One region of the Serratia sp. KH_031 genome, then DNA from elsewhere that is predicted to be linked to it. Evidence: predicted binding sites of a transcription regulator. Region 1 holds the regulator's gene; the other holds the start of a gene.

Region 1 (16,206 bases):
TACGGACGCTTTCTATAAAGGTAAAATTCCACAAGCAGTTGAAGCAGCGGCAAAGCAAGGCGGCGGCATTTTGACCGCAGCAGATTTTGCCAACTACAAAGTGACCGAGAATGCACCGATTACCTGTAGTTACCGTGGCTACAAATTTGTCTCTGCCCCACCACCTAGCTCTGGCGGTGTGACCTTGTGTGAGATCCTCAATATCGTTGAGGGTTACGATCTAAAAAGTATGGGCTTTAACTCGGCAGCAGCTATCCATACCATGACCGAAGCCATGCGCCATGCCTATATGGATCGCAACACCTATCTGGGTGACCCGGAATTTATCAAAAACCCGATCGACCGTTTGGTCAGTAAAAGCTACGCCGAGCAAATCCGTAAGAAAATCGTGGCAGATAAAGCCACACCGTCTGAAAACGTCCAACCGGGTATGGAACCGCATGAAAAACCGGAAACCACTCATTACTCGATTGTCGATCATGATGGTAATGCGGTTTCGACTACCTATACCGTCAACGGTCGCTTTGGCGCGGTAGTGATTGCTCCGGGTACTGGCTTCTTCCTTAATGATGAAATGGATGATTTCACGGTTAAAGTCGGTGAGAAAAACCTCTACGGATTAGTACAGGGAACGGCGAACTCCATCGCCCCCGGTAAGCGCCCACTATCGTCGATGAGCCCGACGCTAGTGACTAAAGACAACAAGATATTTATGGTTCTCGGTTCACCGGGCGGTTCGCGCATTATCACCATCACCCTGCAAACTGCCTTGAATGTGATCGACCACGGCATGGCACCACAAGAAGCGGTGGACGCCCCGCGTATTCATCACCAATGGTTGCCGGATGAGGTGTATTACGAACAGCGTGGCGTTTCTGCCGATACGCTAAAAATCCTCAACGAGATGGGCTACAAGATGGTTGAACAGACTCCTTGGGGAGCTGCGGAGCTGATTCTGGTTGGCTTACCGGGCGCGGCCGGTGTTTCACCTAAAGATTCAGGTAATGACTCAGCGGTATCGGGCAAAGTGCGTGAAGGCTACCTATACGGTGCTAACGACGTGCGACGCCCGGCAGGTTCGGCTATAGGTTATTGATCCTCATTGGCTCGGACTACCGAGCCAATCCTTTTGCCACATAACACATCCACCAGAAACATAATTACCAAAGATTACATTCGATATTTATATATATCAGCTAAGGCGACAAATTCTGAATTCACCAATAAATACCAACAATTTTTTAACAATTTTGACATTACTGCTAAAATTTTTGTCCATAAGAGACATACATTCTGGATAGACTTTCCAGCATGCAACAAAAAATGGAGGAATACAGAAAATAAACAACCAAAATTAATTAGCAATGTTAATTATACAATATAAAAGTAAATGTCTTATCACCCTACATTAGAAAATAAAAAAGGATTATATATTATGAGAAAAAACCCCATTGTCCTCTGCGCTATACTCCTATCTTTATCAGCATGTGACTCTAGCAATACTGAGTTCACACCGTCACCGTCTCCTTCACCGCCCCCACCAGAGAAAAACACTTGTTTCTGGATCGGCCCTTACGATAAAAATGCCAGCTTATTACCTGATGAGTTTGCTAATTATTGGTCAGCGCAATTTACCATCCCTGCGGGTAAAAAGGTGTTTTTACAGGCTCAGTATCCACATGCTCGTTATATCTCTTATGTCAGTTACAATGATGCAGGTAGTGGGATAGATATTATTAATGACCAGCATATCAATCCGGCACAAGATGGTTCGGTAAATCCTTTTATCGAAAACAATCAACGCAATACCAAAATACGTAATTATAGTATTGAACTGAAGGAAGGTTTAAAACCAACCTCTGGCGCAGAACCCAACACGCTATATGCCAATAGAGATGATGGGAAGATGATTGTTTTTTATCGTATCTATGCTGCAGATGACAAAACCGATATTTTAGGTGGCGTGGGCTTCCCTGAATTAGTGGTCGAAAATGAAGACAAAACCACGGTTACCGGTCAAGAGGCTTGTGACATATTGCAACCCGCACAGGACATACTCGTAGGCCCACCACCCAGTGAAGAGGTTTACCCTAAACTCCTCGCTGCCGCACCGCCGCAAGACCCTGCAGTCTGGCAGGTCAATCGGTTAGTGATGTATAGAACATTAATGAAGAATGCGTTATTCGGTAACCCAGATAACAAATATTTGGAAGCGACCTTAAGCCGTAATTTAGGTGAAGTGGCTGTGCTGAGAGGAAAATTACCGACAACGCCAAAAACATTCAAAGGTGACCCAATAATGGGCACTGGTGATATGCGTTATTGGTCAATCTGTTCGTATGAGTTCTACACCCAGAAATTCAGTGGTTGTGTCTACGATGAAAACTTACAAACCGATAGTGATAACAATTATGTTATCGCCGCTAGCCGTGAACAGGATAAACCCGTTAATGCCATTGATAAGTGTGGATATAACTGGATCAAACTATCCGATGCGGGTGATGGTGCTGACCGTCTTGACGATGGTATGTTGATGATGAGGAATATGTTGTCTAATACTAGTTTCACCCAAGCTATACAAAACATCCCGAATATTATGGACCCACAACAAGCGGTGACCACCATGGGTGATTATCTCCCTAGCGTCACTTATATGTCTAAGAGTGATTTTGAGGCTCAAGGTTGCAAGAAAAACTAACATAATCGATCTGCAATTTATATCGAAGAAATTAGGCTCATGGAAGAGCCTAATAATAAACTCAACGAAAAATGCAGTTTAAAGTATGACGGGTATATTTATATTATTTTAACCGCCATAATGTTGCCGACTCTGCTGTCAATAACAATTGCTCGCCATGGCGAATATGGCTCAACTCACCGTCCCCAACTAGCCTTTGCCATTCCCCCGCGACCAATAACGGACTATGCGGTAATGTTACCCAGCTATTACCCTCGCGCTGTAACGCCACTAATACCTGTTCTTGTTGGTACATACGTACAAATATCAACGTCTCCCCTTCGGCATACAGAACCTGACAACCGCCGTAACGCAGCGCTTCACTCTGTTTGCGTAGTGCGATCAATTGCTGGAATAGCGCCAACAACGGCTGATCCCACTGTTTTTCATCCCACGGGAACGGCTTACGGCATAACGGATCATTATCGCCATCTAAGCCGATTTCATCACCGTAATACAGGCAAGGCACACCGATCCAGCTCATCAGCCAGACCGCGGCCATCTGCATTCGCCGAGCGTTGTTATTCAATAGCGTGAAGAAACGTGCGGTGTCATGACTATCCAACTGATTAAACATAATTAATTGTCGATTATGCGGTAACCCGGCTCGATAACCGTCCATCCATTGCGCACAGTCGGTGGCATCAATTTGAGCAGGATGATGGGCCACGTCTACGCCTGCCAGAAATGCCCGCAGCGGCAGAGCAAACCCCATATAGTTCATCGCCGCATCTTCTACTCCAGCGTGCAACCAGCGACGCGCATCACCAAAGTGCTCGCCAAACACATAGGCCTGTGGATTTTCCTGTTTCGCCGCCTGATAAATCCCTGCCAAATGCCGCAAATTACCGCTGGCACTGCCGTTTTCACCCAGCATATGCACCACATCCAACCGCCAACCATCGATGCTATACGGCGGTCGTAACCAATGTCGTACCACGCTGTTTTCCCCGCGGTAGATCGCTTCAGCAACTTCTGACTCAGCGAAATTCAGCTTCGGTAGGCTGGCGTTGCCCTTCCAACTCATCGCCGTCCCGTCCGGGTAGAAATTGAACCAGCCACGGTACGGTGAATTTGGATGGTGACAGGCGCCATTATCCCCCTGTTGATGACGATCGAACCATGGATGTGAATCGCCGGTATGGTTAAACACGCCGTCCAGTACCAGCTTCATACCCACCTGGTGAGTACTCACTCGCAAACGTTGCAACGCCTCATTGCCACCAAAGTACGGATCAACCTGATAATAATCTTCAGTATCGTATTTATGGACGCTCGGCGCGGTGAATATCGGGTTGAGGTACAACGCGGTCACACCCAACTTTTGTAGATAGGGCAATTGTTGACTGATGCCATCCAAATCACCGCCATAAAACGTTGAGGCTGCGTGACTGCCATCCAATGGATGATGCCAATCATGGCGCACCACATCACAACCCGCCGCGTGATGGCGGTAACTCCCGCTCTGAATGCCGTGCTCTGCCCCGCTGCTGGCAAAACGATCGGGGAAAATCTGGTAGAACACCTGATCGGCGACCCAATCAGGGCCATTATCAGGCTGATCAAGCGCAAACTGTTCTAACTGCCCCAATGGCGTCTCTGACCAGCCCAACGGACCAAGCCAGCGTTGACGATCCGCCCACAGCATTTTGAAGCAGTAACGACGCGTAGCCTCCCCTTCGTTCAGAGTCAGATTGGCACGATAGCGCTGCCGTCCATCAACGGTTTGCCCCTTCATGGTCAATAACCACTCTTCGTTATCGGGCTCAGCACGCAGAAAAACTTGCTCCGGCAGCTCATCGGCCTGCAGCCAAAGCGTGATTTCCAGTTGTTGCCCTTTTTTCACCACGAAAGGAGGAACAGGTAGATGCCAAGCGTTAATCATAAAGTTCTCCGACAATATTGAATTACTGCGCACCATGCCACGAGAGTCATTACATCCCCTCATCTTTACAGTGTAATTTCAGGGAGGAGTCTGGGGGTGGAGAGGATAAGCAATGTAAAAAAGAGTAAACAGGAATACATCATGCGCCTCAGACCGTAGGCTATCCCTCTTTTGAACAATAGGATGTTTTTTATTGGCGAGGGGTTATGCAACAAAAAATAAGCTTGTGGCTGGCGCAGTTTGGTATTGAATTCAACGGCATGATGTCGCTGATTATGGTGTTGGGGTTGATCGTACTGGTTTCAGTGGTGATTCATCTGGTGCTGCACCGTTTGGTATTGACGCCACTATTGCGGCGTGGTCAGCAATCGCAACACACTTGGCAGCAAGCTATTACGCAGCACAAACTTTTTCAGCGCCTGGCGTTATTGTTGCAAGGGATCATCATCAATATCCAAGCCGTATTGTGGCTGCATAACGGCACACAAACACAAGCGGTTATTACTACCGCGGCGCAAGTCTGGATCCTGATATTCGCCCTGCTGTCCCTATTTTCCCTGCTCGATACATTGCTGGCGATGCTACGGCAAAACCCACTCGCCAACCAATTACCTCTGCGCGGCATTTTCCAAGGGGTAAAACTGGTTGCGGCGATCCTGATTGGCATCACTATTATTTCGTTGTTAATCGGTAAGTCCCCTCTACTGCTATTGAGTGGATTGGGCGCGATGACCGCAGTAGTGATGTTGGTGTTTAAAGATCCGATCCTCGGTCTGGTCGCCGGTATTCAACTTTCTGCCAACGATATGCTCAAACTTGGTGATTGGCTGGAAATGCCGAAATACGGCGCTGACGGTGCGGTCACCGATATCGGGCTGACCACCGTCAAGGTACGCAACTGGGACAACACCGTCACCACCATCCCAACTTATGCGCTGATTTCCGACTCGTTCAAGAACTGGCGTTCGATGTCTGAATCCGGTGGTCGCCGCATCAAACGCAGCCTCAATATTGACGGCACCAGCGTACACTTTCTGACGGAACAGGCGTTACAGCGTCTGGAGCGCAATCCGCTGTTACAACGCTATCTCAGTGATAAAAACCAAGAATTGGGTGAATATAACCGCCAAGTGCAACTCGATCTCAGTTCTCCACTCAATGGCCGCCGCCTAACCAATCTCGGTACCTTCCGCGCCTATTTACAAGCCTACTTACGTGCACATCCGGGTATTCATCAGCATATGACGTTAATGGTGCGCCAGTTAGCCCCAACGCCGGAAGGCCTACCGCTGGAAATTTATGCCTTCACCAATACCACCGTATGGGCAGAATATGAGGGAATTCAGTCGGATATTTTTGACCATATCTATTCTGTGATCGGCGAGTTTGATCTACGAATCCACCAAACACCAACCGGTAACGACATGCGCTGCATGCTGGCACCACAGCATATTGAAGACAACATTTCCTGACCTCAACTGACGAAATGATGTCTGCTGGTAATTATCTTCCGCCAATTGCCAGCAGATATCTCCATCCCCTTCTCTTTACGGGTTAAAACAGGGTTAATACCTGCACTGGCACCACTGATAAGGAGAACGATCATTGCTGAAGCAGTTCAAACACCGAATATTTACCACCTTAGCAACCCTGATGTTTATTGGTTGCCTGCACAGCGCCACGCTGGACGAAAGCCAGATGATCCGCAGCCTGCAACCTTCGCTGAGCGCGTTGAGTAGCAGTATGCAAGACATCCGCGAAGTACTGGCGCGCTGCGCACGCGAAAATGATGACGAACGACTTTGTGAAAACTACCCAGTGCTGGAAGTGCGAACTTCAGCCGATGAGGATATGGATGAAAAGTGATAAAAAAACACCGGCGCATGACCGGTGTTCTTATTTTTAGTCTTGTTGTTCAGCCAATTGCGCCAATTTTTTCTGGCGACTGACTTTCACATAATAACCCACCAGTAGTACCACCACCCACACTAATCCGGCGTACAGAGAAACGCGCGTGGTTGGGAAGTAACCAATTAAGCCAATGATGAATACCAAGAAGATAATACCAAGCACTGAGGTGAACACACCGCCACGCAGCGGGAACTCCAATTTTTTCACCTGATCTTTGCTCAGGCTACGGCGGAAGGCGATCTGCGAGCACAGGATCATGATCCATACCCACACGGTAGCGAAGGTCGCCAGCGAAGCAATCACCAAGAACACGTTTTCCGGCATGATGTAGTTGAGGTACACCGCAATCAGCAGTGCCGCCATCATCACCAAGACGGTGACCCACGGAATACCGCGCTTGGAAATCTTGCTAAACATTTTTGGCGCGTGGCCCTGCTCAGCCATACCGTGCAACATACGGCCAACGCCGAACACGTCGCTGTTAATTGCCGACAAAGAGGCGGTAATCACCACAAAGTTCAGGATGCCTGCAGCGACCGTGATACCCATGTGTTGGAAAGTCAGTACGAACGGGCTGCCGTTAGTACCTACTTGATTCCACGGGTAAATAGACATGATGACGAACAGTGTCCCCACGTAAAACACCAGAATACGCCAAGGTACAGAGTTAATCGCTTTCGGGATCGACTTCTTCGGATCTTTGGCTTCACCCGCGGTAATACCGATGATTTCGATACCGCCATAGGCAAACATCACTAGTTGCAGCGACAGGATCATGCCCATAAAACCGTTGCTAAAGAATCCGCCGTTAACCCACAGGTTATGAATGCCGGTCGGCTGGCCACCGTTGCCAATCCCCCACACGATAATGCCGATACCGGCAACAATCATGATGATAATGGTGGCAACTTTGAAGAACGAGAACCAGAACTCCAGCTCGCCGAACACCTTAACGCTCATTAGGTTGATCGCGCCGATAATCAGCACCACACTCAACACCCAGATCCAATGCGGCACTTCCGGGAACCAGACACCCATATAGATGCCGAATGCCGTAACATCAGCAATAGCCACGATCAGGATTTCAAAGCAGTAGGTCCAGCCAGTAATATAACCCGCCATTGGGCCGAGATAATCCTGCGCATAACGCGAAAACGAGCTGGCCTGCGGATTGTTGACCGACATCTCGCCCAGCGCACGCATGATGATGAAAGCGACGATACCGCCAATCAGATACGCCAGCAGTACGCTGGGACCCGCCATTTTAATCGCGTCTGCCGAACCGTAGAACAACCCGGTACCGATGGCAGAGCCAAGCGCCATAAAACGGATATGACGCGTGCTGAGGCCACGTTTTAGCTTATTGGCCGGTTGGGGAGAAGTAGATTCCTGTTGCATGAAAAGACCTGTCTCTAATACGCAAAAAAGCCACGGACTTGTCCGTGGCCCATAATTCAGACCGGATGATTATTGGTGCGCGGCAACTTGGCTGCGGCCACAAACTCGATCATAAATCGCTACCAGTACCAACATCAGCAAGGAAGGTGGCAACCAAGCCAAACCTTGTCCAGCCAGTGGCAGATGGGTGCTCCAGGATGGCAGCAAGTGCTCAAAACTGGAAGCTTTCACTGCATCAAGGATACCAAATAACAGACTAACCAGCATCACCGGGGCGATAATCCGCGATGCGCTGTTCCACCAACGCAGAGTGAAGCTCAATACCACCAGCACAATACACGGCGGATAAATCGCAGTCAGCACAGGAATAGAGATCTGAATCAAGTGGCTCAGACCCAAGTTGGACACCACCATCGAGAACAAGCCGAGGATAAACACCAGCGTCTTGTAAGAGAAAGGCAGGTACTGAGCAAAGAACTCGGCGCAGGCACAGGTCAGGCCAACCGCAGTCACCATACAGGCGATAAAGATCAAGGCTGCCAGGAAGAAGCTCCCCAAGCTGCCGAAGGTATTCTGCACGTAAGCATGCAGGATCACCGCACCGTTAGTCGCCCCCGGCACCAATACACCGCTGCCGGAACCCAGTTTGAACAAGCTCAGGTAGACCAGCGTCAGACCCACACCGGCAATCAAACCCGCCAAAATGGTGTAACGGGTTAGCAGACCCGCGTCTTTCACCCCTCTGGAACGTGCGGCGTTAACGATAACAATGCCGAACACCAGTGCGCCCAGCGTATCCATGGTCAGATAGCCGTTAACGAAACCGGAAGAGAAAGGTACGTTCTGGTAAACCTCGGTAGCCGGGATCGGCGCGCCCGCTGGCCACATCAGAGCGGCGATACCTAACGCGCCCAGAGCAACGATTTTCAGCGGAGCAAGGATATGGCCGACGGTATCCAGCAAACGCCCCGGATACAGAGAAATACCGATCACCAGCGCGAAATACACCAGGCTGTAAATAAACAGCGGCATCGCACCGTCACCCGTCAGCGGGGCGATCCCCACTTCAAAGGAAACGGTCGCGGTACGTGGCGTCGCGAACAGTGGCCCAACAGCCAGATAGCAGACGGTCGCCAGCAGTAAACCGGCTTTACGACCAATCGGCGAGCTCAGGGCATCGATACCACCACCCACGCGCGCCAGCGCGATAACGGTCATGACCGGCAAACCCACGGCAGTAATCAGAAAGCCGATAGCGGCAATCCATACGTGCTCACCTGACTGCAAACCTACCATCGGCGGGAAGATGATGTTCCCAGCCCCGACGAATAAGGCAAAGGTCATAAAACCTAATGCCAGAATATCTTTTGATGCTAAACGATGACTCATACGATGTCGTGTTGCCTGTTCAAAATGGAAAAAAATGGCCCGCGTTCGTGACGGAGGTAACTCCGTCCGGTTGTCAGTTTGTCCACTCAACGCTCGCCAATAAGAACCCAAAAACGCAGACACCTAGCGTTTTGATCTCTGACCAACGTGGAGATGAGCAAAAATTTAGAAGTTATAAAATGGAGGTTTAATCCGACAACGGGCGCCAATTTAACGTTTTATAGCGTCTAATGACAAGGTGCATTCTAAAAAGCAGAGTGATCGACCAGATAACTTTCACACTCCAGTTGATCATATGGATTATCAATAAATATACCGAACATGATTTGTATGTTTTTTGCACCACAAACTCACAAAGTGTGAAATTAACCGGCATAAAATGCACGAAAAAGCCGAACAGAACGGAGTTATTGCGTACGATATTCATTATCAGAAAAACATTGCCTACTCCAATCCCAAGGTTTTTCGGGTTTTAGCCAAAGTATCAGGCGGCAAAGGCAGATAGCCATCGTGGTTGACCAATCTCTGCCCTTCAGCAGAAAGCACTTGGTCGAGGAAGGCGGCAGTGAGAGGTTCTAACGGCTGATTCGGTGCTTTGTTGATGTAGATGTACAGATAGCGCGACAGCGGATAACTGCCGTTGCGCACATTGCTTTCATTAGGCGTGACATAGTGATTACCCGTCGCGGCTAATGGCAATAGCCGCACACCGCTGGCGCGAAAACCGATGCTGGCATAACCCATGCTATTGAGCGAGCCCGCTACCGCTTGAACGACTGAAGCGGACCCCGGCAACTCATTGACCTTAGAGATAAAATCACCACCACACAGTGCACGCAGTTTGAAATAACCGTAAGTGCCAGAGGCCGAATTACGACCGAAGCGCTGGATCGAGCGCTGTGCCCAGCTTCCCTGTAAGCCCAACGCGCCCCAATTATCCAATTGTTGATTCTCACCACAGCGACGAGTGGCTGAAAATATTTGATCGAGCTGATGCAGGTTCAATCCACGCAGCGGGTTGTCTTGATGCACTAAAACCACCAGCGCATCAACCGCTACCGGCACCGCCATCGGGGCATAGCCATAACGATGTTCGAAAGCTGACACTTCGGCAGCTTTCATTGGGCGGCTCATCGGCCCAAGTTGCGCAGCCCCCGCAGCCAATGCGGTTGGTGCCGTCGAGGAACCCGCAGCTTGAATTTGTAAGTTAACGTTGGGGTAATGCTGACTAAAATCCCTGCCCCACAACGCCATCAGGTTCGCCAAAGTGTCAGAACCGACACTCGACAGATTGCCCGACAGCATGCCATCCGGTTGCGCCAGCACGCCACGGCTCAATAGTAGCGCCAGACAAAGCAACAATCCTTGAGTCAATCGGGTCATACCAGCATCTCGCGTGTTAATTTTTCACCGCATTCTCTGACAAAGGTGCAGGAACAATCAACCGTGCAGGCAAGGTAAAGATAAAGCGAGTGCCGATCCCCGGTTCACTGAGGATTTCTAAGCGCGCATCATGATGGCTTAACGCATGTTTGACGATCGCCAGCCCCAATCCGCTGCCCCCCGTCTGGCGTGAGCGGGCTTTATCAACACGATAGAAACGCTCGGTCAAACGAGGAATATGTTCGGCGGCAATGCCCGGCCCATTATCACTGACCTGGAACTGCGCGCCCTGCAGCGTTTGTTGCCAACTCACTTCGATATTGGTGCCGTTTGGTGTGTGGTTGACGGCGTTATACACCAGATTGGAAACTGCGCTGCGCAACTGATCCTCATTACCAAATACCTTGAGGTTTTCATTCACGCGGAAAGTAATCTCGTGTTGACCATTGCTGAGTGATTGCGCCTCCGGCTGCAACAACCGCAGCATTAATGGAATATCCACCTGCTCGTGCATTTCGAGTAGCGGTGCAGCTTCAATGCGCGATAACGTAAGCAATTGTTTTACCAAACCATCCATGCGTTTGGTTTGTTCCTGCATGGTGCCCAGCGCCTTACCGCGTAACGAGCCGTCTATTTCTTCATCCAGCATCATTTCCAAATAACCTTGCAACACCGTTAACGGCGTGCGCAGCTCATGGCTCACGTTGGCAAAGAAATTACGCCGCGTCCCTTCCAGTTGGCGCATCTGCGTTACGTCACGCGCCACCATCAACAACTGCCCTTCGGAATACGGCATCACGCGAAATTCGACATAATGATCGTTATTCAGTTGTAAGTTCAATGGTTTGGAAAATTCGCGCTGTTGCAGATAATGACTGAATTCCGGGTAACGCAGTAGGTTAAGGATATGCTGACCATTATCCTCCGGCCACCGGAACCCCAACAGATGCTGCGCCAGCCCGTTACACCAGAAAATATTACCGTCCTCGGTGGTCATGATCACCGCATCGGGCAGTGATTCAGCGCCACTGCGGAACCGCTTGATCAACAACGCCAACTCACGCCGCCGCCGCCGATTACGTTGCTGCATCTGGTACAAACCGTAAAACAAGGGTTCCCAGCTCCAACGGCCGGGAGGTGGTGTCATGCTGCGATCGACCCACAACCAATAAGACAGTTTCATTTGGTTATAGAAATTCCACACCAACGCCGCCAGTGTAGAAACCAAGAGGAACCAAGGTAGATAACCAAAAATCAGCCCGAGCAGAATGGCGGGCAAACAGAAAAGGGCCAGCTCCAAGGCCAGCCTCTTCCAGGATAAGCGTTCTAGCACGGCATTTTCTCCAGCGCGTTGCTGCTATCAGTAACGCGTTGAGAACCGATAGCCGGTGCCTCGAACGGTTTGAACCATCTTGTCATGACCACTGGTCTCCAGCGCCTTACGCAACCGGCGAATGTGCACGTCAACGGTACGGTCTTCCACATAAACGTTAGTGCCCCAAACGTGATTAAGCAACTGCTCGCGGCTATATACACGCTCAGGATGGGTCATAAAGAAGTGCAACAGTTTGAACTCGGTCGGCCCCATATCTAGCGCCTGTTCATTCGCCATCACGCGATGCGAAGAAGGATCTAAGCTCAATCCTTGCATTTCAATCACTTCTTCTACTGCCATCGGTGAAATACGGCGCATCACCGCTTTAATACGCGCTACCAGCTCTTTGGGTGAGAAAGGCTTGGTAATGTAATCATCCGCCCCGACTTCCAACCCACGCACTCGGTCTTCTTCTTCACCGCGTGCGGTCAGCATCATCACCGGGATCTCGCGGGTCAGTGCTTCACGTTTCATGTGTTTAATAAACTGAATACCGGAGCCGCCGGGTAACATCCAGTCGAGTAACACTAAATCAGGGAACGGCTCAGACAGGCGCGTTACGGCACTGTCATAATCTTCGGCTTCCAACGGTTGGTAACCATTTTGTTCCAACACAAAACACACCATCTCACGGATAGGCGCTTCGTCTTCCACCACCAGTATGCGTCTTGCCATCGTCAATCCTGCCAATGTGTTAGCGATCTAGGTTGATTACGGGCGCCATTATGCGTCAGTTTTGTGACAGATTTATGAAGAAAATAGCTCGATCGTGACCGATGTTCCTAGCGAATATTACCCCAGTCTAAGAAAAATCATCCTACCGTCATCATCAATGCGCCACGACAGCAATGACTTACCGCTTTATAATCATCGGCATTCTGTGGTTGCCCGAGACTATCATGAAAGTCATCCATACTTCCGACTGGCACCTTGGCCAGTACTTTTTCACCAAAAGCCGCGCCGCCGAACATCAAGCTTTTATCAACTGGCTGATTGCGCAGGTGGAACAGCAACAGGTGGATGTGTTGATCATCGCAGGGGATCTGTTCGATACCGGTTCACCACCGAGCTACGCTCGCGAACTGTACAACCGCTTTGTGGTGGAGTTACAGCGCACCGGCTGCCAGTTAGTGGTGTTAGGCGGTAACCACGATTCCGTCGCCACCCTGAATGAATCGCGTGAATTACTCTCTTGTCTGAATACCACCGTGATTGCCAACGCGCAGGAACAGCTCGAAAAACAAATTCTGGTATTAAATCAGTTGGATGGAAAACCGGGGGCGGTACTGTGCGCCATTCCATTCCTGCGACCACGCGATCTACTGACTAGCCGCGCCGGGGAATCGGGCACGCAGAAACAGCAAGCACTACAAGAAGCCATCGCCGAGCATTATCAGATGTTGTATCAAGCCGCCTGCGCCCGTCGCGATGCGTTAGGGTTGCTGCTGCCGATCATTGCTACCGGGCATTTGACCACCGTTGGCGTCACCACTTCCGACTCGGTACGCGATATTTATATTGGCACCCTCGATGCCTTCCCGGCGCAGGCGTTCCCACCAGCCGATTACATCGCTCTTGGGCATATTCACCGCGCACAGAAAGTCGCTAAATCAGAACATATCCGCTACAGCGGCTCGCCGATCCCATTGAGTTTCGATGAGCTAGGCAGCGCTAAAAGCGTGTATTTGGTCGAGTTCTCACCAAGCGAGTTACAACGGGTCACGCCATTGGAGGTTCCTCAGTTTCAACCGATGCAGTTGATCAAAGGTGATTTACAGCAGATCGAGCAACAATTGCAGCAGTTCGCCGATTATCATGGCGAGTTGCCAGTGTGGCTGGATATTGAAGTCGCAACCCAAGACTACCTCAGCGATATCCAACGCCGCATTCAGCTATTGGCTGACGAGTTACCGGTGGAAGTGGTGCTACTGCGCCGCAGCAAAGAGCAACGCCGTCAGGTGATCGCCCAGCAAGATAAAGAAACGCTGAACGAACTCAGCGTGGAGGAAGTGTTCGAGCGTCGGTTGGCGCTGGAATCGGAGATCCCTCCTGAGCGCCAGCAACGGATGCGGCAAATGTTCCAACAAGTGGTAGAAAACGTACAGCAAAATGACGAGGAGCCAATGGCATGAAGATTTTGAGCCTACGGTTAAAAAACCTGAACTCCTTACAAGGTGAATGGAAAATAGACTTCACCGCTGAACCTTTCGCCAGCAATGGTTTATTCGCCATCACCGGCCCGACTGGTGCCGGAAAAACCACGCTGCTAGATGCTATCTGTCTCGCGTTGTATCACGAGACGCCGCGCTTGAACGTCACCCCAAGCCAAAACGAGTTAATGACGCGCCATACGGCGGAATCACTGGCTGAAGTTGAATTCGAAGTTAAAGGGGTGGGTTATCGCGCTTTTTGGAGCCAGCGCCGCGCCAAAGGTGATGCCGAAGGCAACCTGCAAGCGCCCAAAGTAGAACTAGCACTATTGGAAGACGGCAAAATCTTGGCGGATAAAGTGCGCGATAAGTTAGAAATAATCGCCACCATTACCGGGTTGGATTTCGGCCGTTTTACCAAATCGATGATGCTGTCGCAGGGACAGTTCGCCGCTTTTCTTAACGCCAACGCCAACGATCGTGCCGAACTGCTGGAAGAACTGACCGGTACCGAGATTTACGGTCTGTTGTCTGAGCGCGTTTTCGAACAGCATAAACAAGCCAAAATCGATCTGGATACCTTGCACAGTCGCGCCAGCGGTATTGAGTTATTGAATGACGAACAACGTCAGCAACTGACACAACAATTGGCCGAGATTGGCCTTCAAGAGCAAGAACTTAACCAACAAGTGCAACAACGTCAGCAAGACGTACAATGGTTGCAGCAATGGCAGATCGCACAACAAAAACAGCAGGAATATCAGCAACAGCAAACCGCCGTACTGCAAGAGCTCGCCCAAGCCGAACCTCAGTTACAACAACTGGCGCTTAGCGAACCGGCAGAAAAATTGCGCCCGCTACTTAACGAACGTCAACGCTGCCAGCAAGAAAATCAGGCGTTACAACAGCAGATTAGCCAACTCACGCAGCAACAAGAGCAACAACAGGCACAAGCTGTACCGTTACAACAGACGTTAGAACAAGCGCAGAAAGCACGGCTGGCTCAGATTGAATATCAACAGCAGCAACAAAAACTGATCGAGGAGCAGGTGCAACCGCTCGATCAACAAATCAATCAGTTGCAGCAAAAGCGGGCCGAAACGCAAAAGTCCCATGACGATAATCAGCGTAAATGGCAGGAAGAAACGCGTGTATTGCAGCAGATCGAAGCCGAACGCACCCAATTAACGACACAGACTGAACAACATCAAACACAAATAACGGCTCTGAATGCAGCGCTGGACCAACAGGTTCAGCAACAGACGGCATTAGAAACTCAACATCCGTTAACCACTTTGCGTGCTCGTCAGGCTGAACTGACGGCATTACGCCCGACTCGCCAACAGTTACTCACCCTTTCCACCTTGTTCCAACAGGGTCAGCAGCGTCTTGAACAACAACGTTTGGAGTTTAACGGGCGGCAAAAGCAACTGGCTGAAATGGATGTTCAGCTCGATAGCTTCCGCCAGCAGTTTAAACAGCAAAGTGCTCACCTAGCCGATGTTGAAAAACTGTTCCGCCAAGAACAGTTGATAGTCAAATTGGAAGCCGAACGTGCCCATTTACAACCCGGCGAACCTTGCCCGCTCTGTGGTTCAACGCAACATCCGGCGATCGAACAGTATCAAGCCGTACAGCTCTCTGACACCGAAAAACGCCTGAATGAAATGCGTGCGCAAAAGGATAAGTTACAGACTCAAGGCACCGAGTTACGTGCCCGTAGTGAGCACCTAAAAGAGCAACAACAACGCCAACAAGTCGCGCTGGAACAGGAAGAGTTGCAGCAAAACAAACAGCGGCAACAGTGGCAAACCCTCAGTGCCCCGCTAGCTTTCGATTTCCAACTGCAAGACAGTGAACGTCTACAACACTGGTTGGAAACTTGCGATAACGAAGAACAACAGAATCAACAACTTCTGCTGCAACATGAGCAAACCGCACAGGCCGTGCAAAGAGCTAAAGACGCACAGGTTGCACT
Region 2 (16,206 bases), 870 kb from region 1:
CTCAGTTAAGGCCGTGTCGCTATCCAGCCCTACTCCGCCAGACACCACACGTGGTTAATAATAAATTATTGGTATCGAATTATACCAAAGGCGGCAAATTATACAGAATTGCTAGTGGCGCGCAATCGGAACCGTACATTTCACCGCCTAGCGTGTAAACTAACCGACAATTTTTGCCGTCTGGATGACCCCATGCCTGTTGTTCATGTTGCTATTGCGGTTCCGCTCGCTCGTACCTTCGACTACCTGCTGCCCGACGGGTTGCAACCAGTCGTCGGTGCGCGCATTCGCGTTCCTTGGGGCAAACAACAGACCATCGGTATCGTCACCGGATGTAGTGCCACCAGCGAACTACCGCTGGAAAAGCTAAAACCGATCGATTCAATTATCGACCACCAATCACTCTTCTCCACCAGCTTGTGGCGCATCCTGCACTGGGCCAGCGACTACTACCATTATCCCATCGGCGAAGTGCTGTTCCATGCGCTGCCAGTATTATTACGTCAAGGTAAACCCGCAGAAACCGCGCCGCTGTGGCAATGGTTTGCTACTGAACAAGGCCGTGCCACACCACCAGAAAGTCTGAAACGCGCACGTAAACAACAGCAAGCGTTGGCGGCATTATTACAACGCCCACTTTATCGCCATCAGGTCAGCGAATTGGATCTGACCGAAAGTGCTTTGCAAGCACTGCGAACCAAAGGGCTGGCCGATCTACGCTCGCAGGCGGTGACAGCACAAGACTGGCAACCCAATTTTGCAGTGTTAGGTGAACGCCTACGCTTGAATACCGAGCAGGCAACCGCCGTCGGCGCGATCCGCAGTGAAGATGAACAATTTGCCGCGTGGTTATTGGCCGGTGTGACCGGTTCCGGCAAGACCGAAGTCTATCTCAGCGTGCTAGAGAATATTCTGGCGAAAGGTAAACAAGCTTTGGTACTGGTGCCTGAGATTGGTCTAACGCCGCAAACCATCGCCCGATTCCGTGAACGTTTCAACGCACCGGTAGAGGTTCTGCACTCGGGCCTTAACGACAGCGAACGATTAGCCGTCTGGTTGCGGGCGCGTAGCGGCGAGGCGGCAATTGTTATCGGCACCCGCTCGGCGCTGTTCACCCCGTTTGCACGCCTGGGCGTGATCATTATTGATGAAGAGCACGACAGCTCTTACAAGCAACAAGAAGGTTGGCGCTACCATGCGCGCGATCTGGCGGTATTCCGCGCCCATGAAGAAAACATCCCAATGGTGATGGGTTCCGCGACGCCAGCGCTAGAAACTTTGCACAACGTACAATTGGGCAAATATCGTCAGTTAAAACTGACCCAACGCGCAGGCAACGCCAAACCCGCGACGCAACACCTGATCGATCTGAAGGGGTTACCCCTGAAGGTCGGGCTGTCACAGCCGTTGCTGAAAAGCATGCAATACCATCTAAAAGCCGGTAATCAGGTGATGTTGTTCCTCAACCGCCGTGGTTATGCGCCTGCATTGCTGTGCCATGAATGTGGTTGGATCGCCGAATGTCAGCGCTGTGACCATTACTACACTTACCATCAATATCAGCGCCAACTACGTTGCCACCATTGCGATAGTCAGCGCTCGGTGCCGCATCAGTGCCCGCAGTGTGGTTCGACGCATTTGGTGTCGGTCGGCGTCGGTACCGAGCAACTGGAAAATGAGTTAGCACCGCTGTTTCCAGCAACGCCGATCACCCGTATCGATCGCGATACCACTAGCCGTAAAGGCTCACTAGAGCAGCACTTAGCAGAAATTCACCAAGGCGATTCACGCATTCTTATTGGTACGCAAATGCTGGCCAAGGGGCACCATTTCCCGGATGTCACGCTGGTTGCTTTGTTAGATGTGGATGGCGCGCTGTTCTCCGCTGATTTTCGCTCCGCAGAACGTTTCGCCCAGTTGTATACCCAGGTCTCTGGCCGCGCCGGACGAGCGGGTAAACAAGGTGAAGTCTTGCTGCAAACCCATCATCCTGAACATCCGCTGCTACAAATTCTGCTCCAACAAGGTTATGACGCCTTCGCCAAACAGACGCTAGCCGAGCGCAACAGTGTGTTTCTGCCACCCTATACCAACCACATTATTGTGCGTTCGGAAGATCACGATAACCAACAGGCGCCGCTGTTCCTGCAACAGTTACGTAATTTACTGGAGAGTAGCCCGCTAAAAGATGATTCACTTTGGATTATGGGGCCGGTTCCTGCGCTGCAATCCAAGCGCAGTGGGCGTTTCCGCTGGCAATTATTGCTACAGCACCCCTCACGCCGCTTGCTGCAACAAGTGATGAAAAGCTCGTTACCGCTGGTGAGTACCTTGCCGCAAGCTCGTAAAGTGAAGTGGACGTTGGACGTTGATCCTATCGATAGTTGAACCCGGATAAGTCCGATTCAGCTTAAGCCATGCAAACGTTTACCCTTAAATTATGCGAGCGAACACGAAAAAACCTCCTTACGTCACACTTTTTATGCAAATTAGGTAACAAAAGCAGAGCGTAATCTGTTTAGAATATCTGCGAAGACATTTTTTGTCACTTGAGCGGTAGTCGCGTTGGCCTTGCCAGCGCAGGGGGAAAGGCGTTGGAACACAAGAAAGATTTACCCATGGCAACGATGAAAGACGTTGCCGAAATGGCAGGCGTTTCTACAGCCACCGTATCACGGGCGCTGATGAACCCGGAAAAGGTGTCAACGCCGACACGTCAGAAAGTCGAACAAGCGGTATTGGCCGTCGGTTACTCCCCTCATGCCCTTTCGCGCAACATTAAGCGCAATGAATCCCGAACCATCCTGGTGATCGTCCCGGATATTTGCGATCCATTTTTTGCCGATGTGATCCAAGGGATCGAGCATACCGCCGCGCAACAAGGTTATCTGGTCCTGATCGGCGATTGTGCTCAGCAAAACCAACAGGAACGCACCTTCGTTAATCTGATCATTACTAAACAAATCGATGGCATGTTACTGCTCGGCTCCAATTTGCCGTTCGACGCCAGTAAAGAAGAACAGCGCAACCTGCCGCCGATGGTGATGGCGAACGAGTTCGCACCAGAGCTGGAATTGCCAACGGTGCATATCGATAACCTAACCGCCGCTTTTGAGGCCGTGCACTATTTACATGAGCTTGGGCATCGGCATATCGCCTGTGTTGCCGGGCCGGAACAGATGCCGCTCAGCCATTATCGTCTGCAAGGTTACATTCAAGCCTTACGCCGTAATGGAATTAGTGTGGAAAGCGGCTATATTACCCGGGGTGATTTCACTTACGAAGCCGGAGCAGAGGCATTGATCGAGCTGATGGCACTGCCAACACCGCCAACCGCCATTTTCTGCCACAGTGATGTTATGGCCATTGGTGCGTTATCGCAGGCTAAGAAGATGGGGCTAAGCGTCCCTGAAGATCTCTCGATTGTCGGTTTTGATGACATCAAGCTGACACAATATTGCGATCCGCCACTGACTACGGTTGCCCAACCACGCTACCAAATTGGTCAGCAGGCTATGTTACTGTTATTAGAACAGTTGCATGGGCAAACGGTAGCCAGTGGTTCGCGCTTGTTAGATAGCGAACTGATTATCCGTGGTAGCACCGCGGCTCCTAAAAGCTAGTCAAATATTTTAGGGTTCAGTAACATGACGAGCTTATTTCTAAATAAAAACACAGCGGAATAGCGGAACAATAGTGGCACAAAGAGACTATGTAAGTCGTGGGCGCTCGGGAGCGCGGCGCAAGACCCCCAGCCGAAAGAAGAAAAGTTCTCCGAAGGTATCCAAAACCGTGGTGGCATTAGCCGTCGCCTTACTGGTGATCTTTGCCGGTGGTCTCTATTTCATTACCCATAATAAACCGGATGATGTGCTGCCACTGCCTTCACATAGCAACCGTCCTGGCAACGGCCTACCGCCGAAGCCGGAAGAGCGCTGGCGTTATATTAAAGAGCTGGAAAATCGTCAGATTGGTGTTCAAACCCCAACCGAACCTTCGGCTGGTGGCGAGATGAACGCCAAAACTCCACTGACCACAGAGCAGCGTCAATTGCTGGAGCAAATGCAGGCCGATATGCAGCAACGTCCGACACAACTTTCGGAAGTGCCGTATAACGATCCTGCACAGGCCGCAGCACGTGCTAATCAGCGCCAAACGACCACTCAGCAACCAATACAACAACCAGTACAGCAACAACAGCAGCAGCCAACGGCCAATCCGTCGCGCAGTCCGTTCAACAATGCGCCGACGACCGCACCGGTACAGCCGAAGACACAAGCCGTAACACCTCCGCCGGTAACCACCAAACCCGCGGAAGTGAAACCAAAACCGGAAGTAAAACCAGAAACACCGAAACCTGAGAAAGAAAAATCTCAGCGTTGGATGGTGCAATGTGGTTCATTCCGCGCCGTCGACCAAGCCGAATCGATCCGTGCGCAATTGGCGTTTGAAGGCATCGAAAGCCGCATTACTTCAGGCGGTGGCTGGAATCGTGTGGTACTCGGCCCCTACAGCACCCGTGCCGCAGCAGACAAAACGCTTTCGCGCCTGAAGGGTGTTGGCATGTCAAGTTGCATCCCCCTCTCCGTTGGGGGTTGAAAAGCGTTAATCCTCCCCCATCTATACTCTCAATATGCCTCGTAGCCTCTGCCAACGCGGAGACTACGAGGACTTCTTTCCGATTTTGACGAGGGTATGCTCGTGACAACAATTGTAAGCGTGCGCCGTAATGGCCAAGTAGTCATCGGTGGCGATGGTCAAGCCACATTGGGCAACACGGTAATGAAGGGCAACGTCAAAAAAGTACGTCGTCTGTACAACGATAAGGTGATTGCCGGTTTCGCTGGCGGCACCGCCGATGCCTTTACCCTGCTCGAACTGTTCGAACGTAAGCTGGAAATGCATCAAGGACACTTGGTCAAAGCCGCGGTAGAACTGGCGAAAGACTGGCGTACTGATCGAATTCTACGCAAGCTGGAAGCCTTGTTGGCGGTAGCCGATGAAAATACCTCGTTGATCATCACCGGTAACGGCGACGTGATGGAGCCAGAAGGTAGCCTAATCGCCATCGGTTCCGGCGGCCCCTACGCACAAGCCGCAGCACGTGCACTGTTGGAAAATACCGAGCTAAGTGCCCGCGAAATCACCGAGAAAGCACTCGGCATCGCAGGTGACATCTGTATTTACACCAACCATAACCTCACGATTGAAGAATTGCCTGCTAAAGCGCCAAAAGCGTAAGGATCGAAACCATGTCTGAAATGACCCCACGCGAAATTGTCAGCGAACTAGACAGCTATATCATCGGCCAACACAAGGCTAAACGTGCCGTAGCTATTGCCTTGCGTAACCGCTGGCGCCGGATGCAGCTCAGCGAAATGCTGCGTCATGAAGTCACACCAAAAAATATTCTGATGATCGGCCCAACCGGCGTTGGTAAAACCGAAATCGCCCGTCGTTTAGCTAAGTTGGCTAACGCACCGTTCATCAAAGTAGAAGCCACCAAATTCACCGAAGTTGGTTACGTAGGTAAAGAAGTGGATTCGATTATCCGCGATCTGACCGATGCGGCAGTGAAAATGGTGCGCCTACAATCGATCGAGAAAAACCGTAGCCGCGCAGAAGAAATGGCGGAAGAACGTATTCTCGATGTGCTGATCCCACCGGCTAAAAACAACTGGGGGCAAGCAGAAGGTCAGCAAGAGCCATCGGCAGCACGTCAGGCATTCCGCAAAAAACTGCGTGAAGGCCAATTAGACGACAAAGAGATCGAAATCGATTTGACGGCTGCGCCAATGGGCGTAGAAATCATGGCACCTCCAGGCATGGAGGAGATGACCAACCAACTGCAATCGATGTTCCAAAACATCGGTGGTCAAAAGCAGAAACCTCGTAAGCTGAAGATTAAAGAAGCCTTCAAATTGCTGATCGAGGAAGAAGCCGCCAAACTGGTGAATCCAGAAGAGCTGAAAGAACAAGCGATTGAAGCGGTTGAGCAGCATGGCATCGTGTTCATCGACGAGATAGACAAAATCTGTAAGCGTGGCGGTCAAAGCTCCGGTCCTGACGTTTCTCGCGAAGGTGTACAGCGCGATCTGCTGCCACTGGTGGAAGGTAGCACCATCTCCACCAAGCACGGCATGGTGAAAACCGATCATATTCTGTTTATCGCTTCCGGCGCATTCCAGGTTGCCAGCCCGTCCGATCTGATCCCTGAGCTGCAAGGTCGTCTGCCAATTCGTGTTGAGCTGCAAGCACTGAGCACTGAAGACTTCGAACGCATTCTGACTGAACCTAACGCCTCACTGACCGAGCAGTACAAAGCGCTGATGGCCACCGAAGGCGTCACCATCGATTTCACCGCCGACGGCATCCGCCGTATCGCTGAAGCCGCATGGCAAGTCAACGAAAGCACTGAGAACATCGGCGCGCGTCGTTTGCACACCGTGCTGGAACGTTTGATGGAGGATATTTCCTATGATGCGAGTGAAATCAACGGCCAATCGTTCCTCATTGATGCAGATTACGTCGGTAATCATTTAGATGAGCTGGTAGCAGATGAAGATCTAAGTCGTTTTATCCTATAATCGCTTTATCACTGTCCAAGCAGTTAATCAGTGTGGGAGGCAAACGCCTCCCACAGCTATTTCTACCGGACACAGCCTCTTGACCTATTGAAGCGAATAATGAGCTCATCAACCACCACCACCCCGGCTAAAGCCTGGTTGGAAAGTTTACGACCCAAAACGCTGCCATTGGCATTTGCCTCTATCGTTGTCGGTTCCGCTATCGCAGCCTGGCAAGGTAGCTTAAAACCTAGCGTTGCATTGTTAGCACTGCTGACTGCAGGCCTGCTGCAAATTCTCTCTAACCTAGCGAATGACTACGGCGACGCGGTAAAGGGCAGCGACAAAGAAGACCGCATCGGCCCTTTGCGTGGTATGCAAAAAGGCATGATTACCCAAGCGCAGATGAAACGCGCATTGATTATCACTGTGGGGCTGATCATTATCGCGGGCAGTTCATTAATTGCCGTTGCTTGCGAGCAGCCAAGCGATGTCGTCGGTTTCTTGGTATTGGGTGGGTTATCGATCATCGCCGCTATCACTTACACCGTCGGTACCAAACCCTATGGTTATCTGGGCTTGGGTGATATTTCGGTGTTGGTGTTCTTTGGCTGGCTCAGCGTGGCGGGCTCTTACTATTTGCAAGCCCACCACTTCGATAGCATTGTGATGTTACCCGCCACTGCCTGCGGCTTACTGGCAGCGGCCGTGTTGAACATTAATAATTTGCGCGATATCGAAAGCGATCGTGAAAATGGCAAGAATACGCTGGCGGTACGCCTTGGCCCGCGAAAAGCTCGCTATTACCACATCGGTTTGTTAATTTCCGCCGTGTTGTGTTTTGCCCTATTTGTCCTGATCAACCTGCATGGCTTCTGGGGTTGGTTGTTTGTCTTGGCAACGCCATTGCTGTATCGCCACGGCATTCGTGTATTACATGACAAAACGGCAATCGGTATGCGCCCGATGCTGGAACACATGGTCAAAGCTGCCTTGTTGATTAATATCCTCTTTGCTATTGGCGTAGTACTTAGCAAATAGTCGTCTCAACTAACAACTGATGATTTTGCCAACAGGGTAAATAAAGGGATATACTGGTTATTCCAGCGGCAACCAGACGTAAACTCTTATGAAATACGATACTTCCGAACTTTGTGACATTCATCAGGATGAGGTCAACGTGGTTGAACCTCTATTCTCTAATTTTGGTGGGCGTACTTCATTTGGCGGGCAGATCATTACGGTGAAATGCTTTGAAGATAATGGCCTGCTTTACGATCTGCTCGGCGAAAATGGCCTCGGTAAAGTGCTGCTGGTTGACGGTGGCGGTTCGGTACGACGCGCGTTAATTGATGCAGAATTAGCTGCGTTAGCGACTCAGAACGAGTGGGAAGGGATCGTAGTTTACGGTGCGGTGCGCCAAGTAGACGACTTGGAAGAACTGGACATCGGCATTCAAGCGATGGCGGCCATTCCTGTGGGTGCTGCGAGTGAAGGTATTGGCGAGAGCGATGTTCGCGTCAACTTCGGTGGCGTCACCTTCTTCTCTGGCGATCATCTGTATGCCGATAACACCGGCATCATCCTTTCTGAAGAACCACTCGATATCGAGTAACCTCCAGATATGATAAAGGGCACTTGCGGTGCCCTTTTCAATCGCAGAGTAAAACGGATCAAACTTCTTCCATTTTACCCAACAGCGCACGCAGGCGATCTTGCCATACGTGCTGTTCTTCTTTCAGTTGCTGGTTCTCACGCACCAATGACTCATGGTTACCAGTGGCATTCTGAACTTCCTGCGACAGGGTGTTGTTCTTCTCTTTCAGCTCTTCGATTTCCATCTGCAACAAAGTGATGGTATCAATCGCCTGCTGAACTTTTGACTCCAATTTTTCAAATACTTCAAATGACATTCTTCAGTCCCCTCATGATAGCAAGGCGTACATTTATAAGTAGCGCCGCAAATCAAGTTGCAGCTGCTGCGAATATGCTCGCGCCAGGTGACACGCGCTAAGTAGAAAACGCGCCTGTCTCGATAAAATGCTTCTCCCAATACAATCGATTGTAAGTAGCCTGCCCCCCACTGTCTAGCAGCATACTGGCTTCCCAAGCAGCTTGTAGCAATTTTCTGACCACGACTATCAGCAAAAACCGAAAGAAGATCCCTTTTCGTCACACGAATTGTTAATGAATAGAAACTAAAGCACTGGTCAGATCACACTTTTATCGCGCAGAAAAAGTGCTTCATGGCGCGAATTCGCTCAATTTTATGACGGAGTACACAGATTATGATTTCGCTATTTCTCGTTTATGCTCGTTAACGATAAATTCACATCACGTCCTCAATTCAAAAATTGGACGAAATATAAAAAATGTACCCATAGACCGAAGGTTACCTCCATCGGATCTATAAACCGATAACCGTCTCTCAGGACAACAACATTATGAGCCAAACCACCAGCCCTACCTTAAAAGGCCAATGTATCGCCGAGTTCCTCGGTACCGGCCTGTTGATCTTCTTTGGCGTAGGTTGTGTTGCGGCGCTGAAACTGGCAGGTGCCAGCTTCGGCCAGTGGGAAATCAGTATCATTTGGGGCCTGGGTGTTTCCATGGCCATCTATCTGACCGCCGCCATCTCCGGCGCGCACCTGAACCCAGCCGTTACCCTCGCACTATGGCTGTTTGCCTGCTTTGATGGACGCAAAGTACTTCCTTACATTGTTGCGCAGGTTGCCGGAGCCTTCTGCGCAGCAGCGTTGGTCTACGGGTTATACTACAACCTGTTTATCGACTTTGAAGCCAGCCACAATATGGTGCGTGGCAGCGTTGAAAGCCTCAACCTAGCGAGTATCTTCTCGACTTACCCGAATCCGCATATCTCTGTCATGCAGGCATTCTTGGTAGAAACCGTGATTACCGCCATCCTGATGTGTCTGATTCTGGCACTGACCGACGATGGCAACGGCATTCCTCGCGGCCCGCTAGCACCGGTGTTGATCGGTATCTTGATCGCGGTAATTGGTGCTTCAATGGGGCCATTGACCGGTTTCGCACTGAACCCAGCTCGTGATTTTGGCCCGAAACTGTTTGCTTATCTGGCAGGCTGGGGTGAAGTTGCCTTTACTGGCGCCCGTGACATCCCTTACTTCCTAGTTCCGATCTTTGGCCCAATTCTCGGTGCTGGTCTAGGTGCCTTCGGCTATCGCGCCCTGATTGGTCGCCACTTGCCATGTGATGTCTGTGTAGTGGAAGACGAACCTACAACTAAAGCCCAACAACGCAAGGCGTGATTGGTGCAATTCGATACCCTTCGTCCTAACGGATGAAGGGTAGACCGGTTAACAACAGCAGGATTAACAGCATGACGACTGAAAAAAAATACATGGTTGCTCTCGACCAAGGAACCACCAGCTCACGCGCTGTGGTACTCGATCATGATGCGAATATCGTGGCGGTTTCCCAGCGCGAATTCACGCAAATCTACCCAAAAGCGGGCTGGGTCGAACACGATCCGATGGAGATCTGGTCTAGCCAAAGCTCTACGCTGGTCGAAGTGCTGGCAAAAGCCGACATCAGCTCCGATCAAATTGCCGGTATCGGTATCACCAACCAGCGTGAAACTACTATCGTCTGGGAAAAGGAAACCGGCAAACCGGTGTATAACGCCATTGTTTGGCAATGTCGTCGTACTGCGGATATCTGCGAAAAACTCAAGCGTGATGGTCTGGAAGAGTACATCCGTCATAACACTGGCTTAGTCGTTGACCCGTATTTTTCCGGCACCAAAGTAAAATGGATCCTTGATAACGTCGAGGGGGCTCGCGAACGCGCCAAGCGTGGCGAATTGCTGTTCGGTACCGTCGACACCTGGCTGGTGTGGAAAATGACGCAAGGACGGGTGCACGTCACCGATTACACCAACGCCTCTCGTACCATGCTGTTCAACATCCACGAGCTGGATTGGGACGAGCGTATGCTGGAAGTGCTGGATATTCCACGCGCCATGCTGCCAAAAGTTCGTCCATCATCCGAAGTTTACGGCCAAACCAACATCGGTGGTAAAGGCGGGACGCGTATTCCCATCGCCGGTATCGCCGGTGACCAACAGGCGGCGCTGTACGGCCAACTCTGTGTTCAGCCGGGGATGGCGAAAAACACTTACGGCACCGGCTGCTTCCTGCTGATGAACACTGGCAAAGAAGCAGTACGTTCCAGTCACGGTCTGTTGACCACCATCGCCTGCGGCCCACGCGGTGAAGTGAACTACGCGCTGGAAGGGGCGGTGTTTATCGGCGGTGCATCTATCCAATGGCTGCGTGACGAGATGAAGTTAATCAGCGATGCCACCGACTCCGAATACTTCGCCACCAAGGTCAAAGACAGCAACGGCGTGTATGTGGTGCCCGCATTTACCGGTTTGGGTGCGCCTTATTGGGACCCGTATGCCCGCGGGGCTATCTTCGGCCTGACCCGTGGCGTGAACAGCAACCACATCATCCGTGCGACGCTGGAGTCTATCGCTTATCAAACCCGTGACGTGCTGGATGCGATGCAAGCCGATGCTAATACCCGTCTGCAATCGCTGCGAGTGGACGGTGGCGCAGTCGCCAATAACTTCCTGATGCAGTTCCAGTCCGACATCTTGGGAACCCGCGTTGAGCGCCCTGAAGTGCGTGAAGTCACGGCGCTGGGTGCCGCTTACCTTGCCGGTCTAGCGGTGGGCTACTGGAATGATCTGGATGAAGTGAAGAGCAAAGCGACCATTGAGCGCGAGTTCCGCCCAGGTATTGAAACCACCGAACGTAACTTCCGTTACAGCGGTTGGAAAAAAGCCGTCGCACGCGCGCAGGCGTGGGAAGATCACGACTAAGTTAATCTGTTGTTTCCCCCTGATTAGCGCGGCCCTCGGGCGGCGCTTTTTTTTGCCTCGCTGCACGCTGTGATAGACTTCATCAATATTTCCTTCCTTTTATCACTAGCAGGTTTGCCATGAAACGTGAATTAGCCATCGAGTTCTCCCGCGTCACCGAAGCTGCCGCACTGGCCGGTTACAAATGGCTCGGGCGCGGTGACAAAAATGCCGCCGACGGTGCCGCCGTTAACGCAATGCGCATTATGCTCAATAACGTCGATATTGATGGTCGTATTGTTATCGGTGAAGGCGAGATCGATGAAGCGCCAATGCTGTATATCGGCGAGCAAGTGGGTAGCGGCAAAGGTGATGCGGTAGACATCGCCGTCGATCCGATCGAAGGCACTCGCATGACCGCCATGGGACAATCCAATGCACTCGCGGTACTGGCGGTGGGCGACCGTGGTAGCTTCTTACACGCACCAGATATGTATATGGAAAAACTGGTGGTTGGCCCCGAAGCCCGTGGCGCTATCGATCTTAATCTGCCGTTAGCAGACAACCTGCGTAATGTTGCCAATCGCCTCGGCAAACCGCTAACAGAATTGACTGTGATTACGTTGGCAAAACCGCGCCATGATGGCGTGATCGCCCAAATGCAGCAAATGGGTGTGAAAGTATTCGCCATTCCAGACGGCGACGTGGCGGCTTCCATCCTCACCTGTATACCAGAAAGCGAAGTTGACGTGATGTATGGCATCGGCGGTGCCCCAGAAGGCGTGATCTCAGCGGCAGTGATCCGCGCATTAGACGGTGATATGCAGGCGCGTTTGCTACCACGCCATGAGGTGAAAGGCGACAATGCCGAGAATCGTCGTATGGGCGAGGCCGAGTTAGCGCGTTGCAAAGAGATGGGCATTGAGGCCGGGAAAGTCTTGCTATTGGACGATATGGCGCGTAACGACAACGTGATTTTCTCCGCCACCGGCATCACCAAAGGCGATCTGCTGGACGGTATCAGTCGCAAAGGTAATATGGCAACCACCGAAACCCTGTTGATCCGTGGTAAATCGCGCACCATTCGCCGTATCCGTTCGACCCATTATCTGGATCGCAAAGACCCTGCGTTGCACACATTCTTGCTGTAAAAAGTCAGGGCGCTGATTTTGAATTGGCGCCCTGGTATTTTATGCGGTATGACCTTGGTGTTGCATTCGGTTAGATAGCGGCCACCAACACAGCAGAATCAACAGCGCCATGGCAAACATCAGTAACCCTAGGCTGAACTGCCCAGTCTGTGGCAACATCGCCGATAGCCACGTCGCCAAACCAGACCCCATGTTCTGCATCCCACCGACCAATGCACCCGCAGCACCTGCCAGATAAGGGAACGGCTCCATCGCGCCAGTCGTTGCCAGTGGGAACAACATCCCCGCACCAAAGAAGAACAATGCCGCCGGAACGATCAACGTCCAGATATTCATCACCCCGAACCAGCCCGGTATCCACATCATCAATCCCGCCAACAGGCAACTAATCACCGAATGCCACATCAGTTGATGGAAAGCTTTACCGTCACGCCCGGCATACCAAGCGCCAAAGAACGCCGCCGGGATCGGTAGGATAAATAGGATACTCACGGTCAAACCGCTCAACCCCAGAACACCGCCCATCAGCACGCCACAACTGGCTTCAAATACTGCAATTCCTGCCAATGCGCCAATCAGCATCACCAGATAGCAGCTAAAACTACGGTCTGACAACAACTGACGGAAACTGGATAGCATCGCCCGTTTTTCTGTTTGTTGCGGACGAGTTTCCGGCAACCAACGGAACATGGCAAACGCCACACCAAGACACAACACAAGTAGGAAGGCATAGCTGGCACGCCAACCGAAGAACAGCGCCAATGCCCCACCGATCATCGGAGCCAATAACGGACTCACCAAAATACCCATATTCAACAGGCTGTTGGCATAACGTAATGAGGTGCCCGCGTACAAATCTCGCGGCATGGTACGCGCCATCACCCCGGCCACCCCGGTACCCAACCCTTGGATCGCACTGGCGGCGACCAACATGTTCAGGTTATTAGACAGCAATGCCCCTAACGCCCCGATCATAAAAATCATCATCCCACTCAAAATCACCGGACGGCGACCAATACGATCCGACAAAGGACCATAAACCAGTTGCGAAAAACCATAAGTCATCAAATACGCTGCCATTACGCGTTGTACCGCGCCAGCACGTACCGATAACGCCTGCGCCATCTCGGCAATATTAGGAACATAAATAGTCTGTGCCATTTGGCCAACGGCCACTAGCAAGATCAACATCACGAGCAGGTGAAAATTCTCTAATTTTCTCATTATCTTTTCTAAAATATTAATTTTTGATGAATTAACACAATAAATGGGCAACCTTCTGCGGTGGCATAGGTTAACAAATCTGTTTTTTTTAGCGAGAGCCGGGGTCATGATTGTTCGCAAATAGACTGGCAGAAAACACCGCCATCCTCGTAAATTAAACTGTACGTCTGACGATAATCACCTTTCATCTTTAGCATTTAATCGATAATTATTTTCATCGACTTGCAATAAGATGACGCCACAACAAACGAGTTTATAAATCGGGAGCGTTGAGTAATGGCTGAATGGGTTAATGGCAAAGTGACGCAGGTAGAGCAATGGACAGAGAGCTTATTCAGCATCACCGTTCATGCGCCAATTGATCCCTTCACCGCGGGGCAATTTGCCAAACTGGCGTTGGAGGTGAATGGTGAACGAGTACAGCGGGCGTATTCTTACGTTAACGCTCCCAACGATGCCAATCTGGAGTTCTACCTGGTCACGGTACCGGAGGGGAAACTCAGCCCACGCCTCAACCAACTACAACCCGGCTCAGAAGTGATGGTGACTAAAGAGGCCGCGGGCTTCTTCGTGCTGGACGAGGTGCCAGATTGCGAGACGTTATGGATGTTGGCGACCGGTACCGCTATCGGCCCGTATTTATCCATTCTTCAGGAAGGTAAAGGGCTGGACCGCTTCAAAAACTTAGTGTTGGTACATGCCGCCCGCTTGTCGCAAGACCTGAGCTATTTACCATTAATGCAGCAATTGGAGCAGCGTTATAACGGTAAGCTGCGCATCCAATGCGTCGTCAGCCGGGAGGAAGTCGCAGGAACTTTGACGGGGCGCGTTCCTGCACTGATTGAAAGTGGTCAACTAGAAACGGCGGTCGGTTTGCCTATCAATGTAGAAACCAGCCACGTCATGCTATGCGGTAACCCACAAATGGTGCGCGATACCCAGCAACTGCTGAAAGAAACCCGCGGCATGACCAAACACCTGCGCCGCAAACCCGGTCATATGACCAGCGAACAATACTGGTAAGTTACCAGTACTTGACCGGTTCGGCTTCCGGGCCGAAACGGTTATCGCCCGGCGTACCGACAAATGCACCGAGATCGATCAGTATCATCACGATAATCAGCGTTGGGACAAAACGCCCGACACCCCACTGCCAGATCGGTGCCAACATCTGCCAGTTACCGACAGCCAGCAACCACGCCAGAATCAACAACAGCGCCCACCAGCCCGCTTTGTTGCGATCGTGTAGGCGTTTAACCAACACCGCAGCCGTCGGCCACAGCAAGGCGACAATAAAGAATGAGATGGTTTGAATCGGTACCCAGTTGTAGCTGGCGAGTGTAAAGGCGATCACCATTAGAACCAGCCATGCTCCCATCCAGATCCAAAAATCACGTCGCCCAATACGGCCTTTAAACGAAAAGCACCACTGCTGTAATGTCATTGATTCCTGCGCTGTTAATCTGCCCATATTCTGCGCCGCAGTGTAACATAGAGTGTCTGCGCGCGATGACGCCTAGCAGACTCCTGAGCGAATTACTGTGGGATCTTTGACAACGCCCCCATATACTCGCTTTAATCGGAACTCACTTTGTCATTGATTTCGTGAATGCATGCCATGCTGAAAAAAGTTACCACCGCCATTTACCTCTGTTTAGCCTTCAGCAGCGCTTGGGCCGATCCCCCTAATGCAGCCAATGAGCAACCAACCGCGCCTTATTTACTGGCGGGAGCCCCCACGTTTGATCTGACCATCGTCAAATTCCGCGAAAAATATAATCGCGACAACCCAACCTTACCGATCGGTGAATTTCGTGCTATTCCCGCCACTGAAGGGGATACTCCACTGCTGACGCGAGCCGCCAGCAAGCTGAATGAAAATCTGTACGCCTCCACCGCGTTGGAAAAAGGCACGGGTAAAATCAAGACGTTACAGATAACACACTTACCCTTGCAGGGTAACGAGGAAAAAGCCGCTCGCGCGATAGCTATCAACTACATGGCGGCTTTGATGCGTCAATTTGATCCCACGCTAACCGTGGAGAAAAGCATCGTAAAAGTCAGTAACTTGCTGGAAAAAGGCAAAGGTTCACATTTTTACCAGCAACATACTGGCGCCATTCGCTATGTGGTGGCAGATAACGGCGATAAAGGGATAACTTTCGCTGTTGAACCGATTAAGCTGGCGCTATCTGAACCCTGATAGCTGGGTAATTAATGACAAAAAGCAAAGCCTTTACGCTTATTGATCTCTATACTGTTGGGCAGGTTAACTGCCACCCGGCAGTGGTTATTTCTACTCTTGTGTCCCCTTATTGGAGGAAAAAACATGCGTCATCCATTAGTTATGGGTAACTGGAAGCTCAACGGCAGCACCCACATGGTTAACGAACTGATCGCTGGTCTGCGCAATGAA

The links. Region 1 encodes PhoB, which activates phosphate uptake and scavenging genes when phosphate is short. Its sites were predicted from a motif close to CTGTCATAAAACTGNCNNAT; they were not measured.
Region 2: a site for PhoB is predicted at 8,823-8,842, ahead of AC3ISQ_RS21145 (MIP/aquaporin family protein). Genes of this name have one in related genera too.

Annotation. Positions count from the first base shown of each region.
Region 1 covers NZ_CM174496.1:3,798,730-3,814,935, forward strand. Annotated here, with positions in the region: gene ggt (gamma-glutamyltransferase) at 1-1,096, shown strand, start outside; gene AC3ISQ_RS17040 (hypothetical protein) at 1,436-2,698, shown strand; gene malZ (maltodextrin glucosidase) at 2,802-4,622, opposite strand; gene AC3ISQ_RS17050 (mechanosensitive ion channel family protein) at 4,829-6,094, shown strand; gene AC3ISQ_RS17055 (hypothetical protein) at 6,228-6,488, shown strand; gene proY (proline-specific permease ProY) at 6,525-7,931, opposite strand; gene brnQ (branched-chain amino acid transport system II carrier protein) at 8,001-9,320, opposite strand; gene AC3ISQ_RS17070 (PstS family phosphate ABC transporter substrate-binding protein) at 9,765-10,703, opposite strand; gene phoR (phosphate regulon sensor histidine kinase PhoR) at 10,720-12,036, opposite strand; gene phoB (phosphate response regulator transcription factor PhoB) at 12,064-12,753, opposite strand; gene sbcD (exonuclease subunit SbcD) at 12,978-14,210, shown strand; gene sbcC (exonuclease subunit SbcC) at 14,207-16,206, shown strand, end outside.
Region 2 covers NZ_CM174496.1:4,663,974-4,680,179, forward strand. Annotated here, with positions in the region: gene priA (primosomal protein N') at 193-2,388, shown strand; gene cytR (DNA-binding transcriptional regulator CytR) at 2,595-3,623, shown strand; gene ftsN (cell division protein FtsN) at 3,697-4,599, shown strand; gene hslV (ATP-dependent protease subunit HslV) at 4,702-5,241, shown strand; gene hslU (ATP-dependent protease ATPase subunit HslU) at 5,253-6,587, shown strand; gene AC3ISQ_RS21130 (1,4-dihydroxy-2-naphthoate polyprenyltransferase) at 6,687-7,607, shown strand; gene rraA (ribonuclease E activity regulator RraA) at 7,696-8,181, shown strand; gene zapB (septal ring assembly protein ZapB) at 8,240-8,479, opposite strand; gene AC3ISQ_RS21145 (MIP/aquaporin family protein) at 9,011-9,856, shown strand; gene glpK (glycerol kinase GlpK) at 9,928-11,436, shown strand; gene glpX (class II fructose-bisphosphatase) at 11,556-12,566, shown strand; gene emrD (multidrug efflux MFS transporter EmrD) at 12,606-13,790, opposite strand; gene fpr (ferredoxin--NADP(+) reductase) at 14,067-14,813, shown strand; gene AC3ISQ_RS21170 (DUF805 domain-containing protein) at 14,815-15,234, opposite strand; gene AC3ISQ_RS21175 (DUF1454 family protein) at 15,409-15,993, shown strand; gene tpiA (triose-phosphate isomerase) at 16,120-16,206, shown strand, end outside.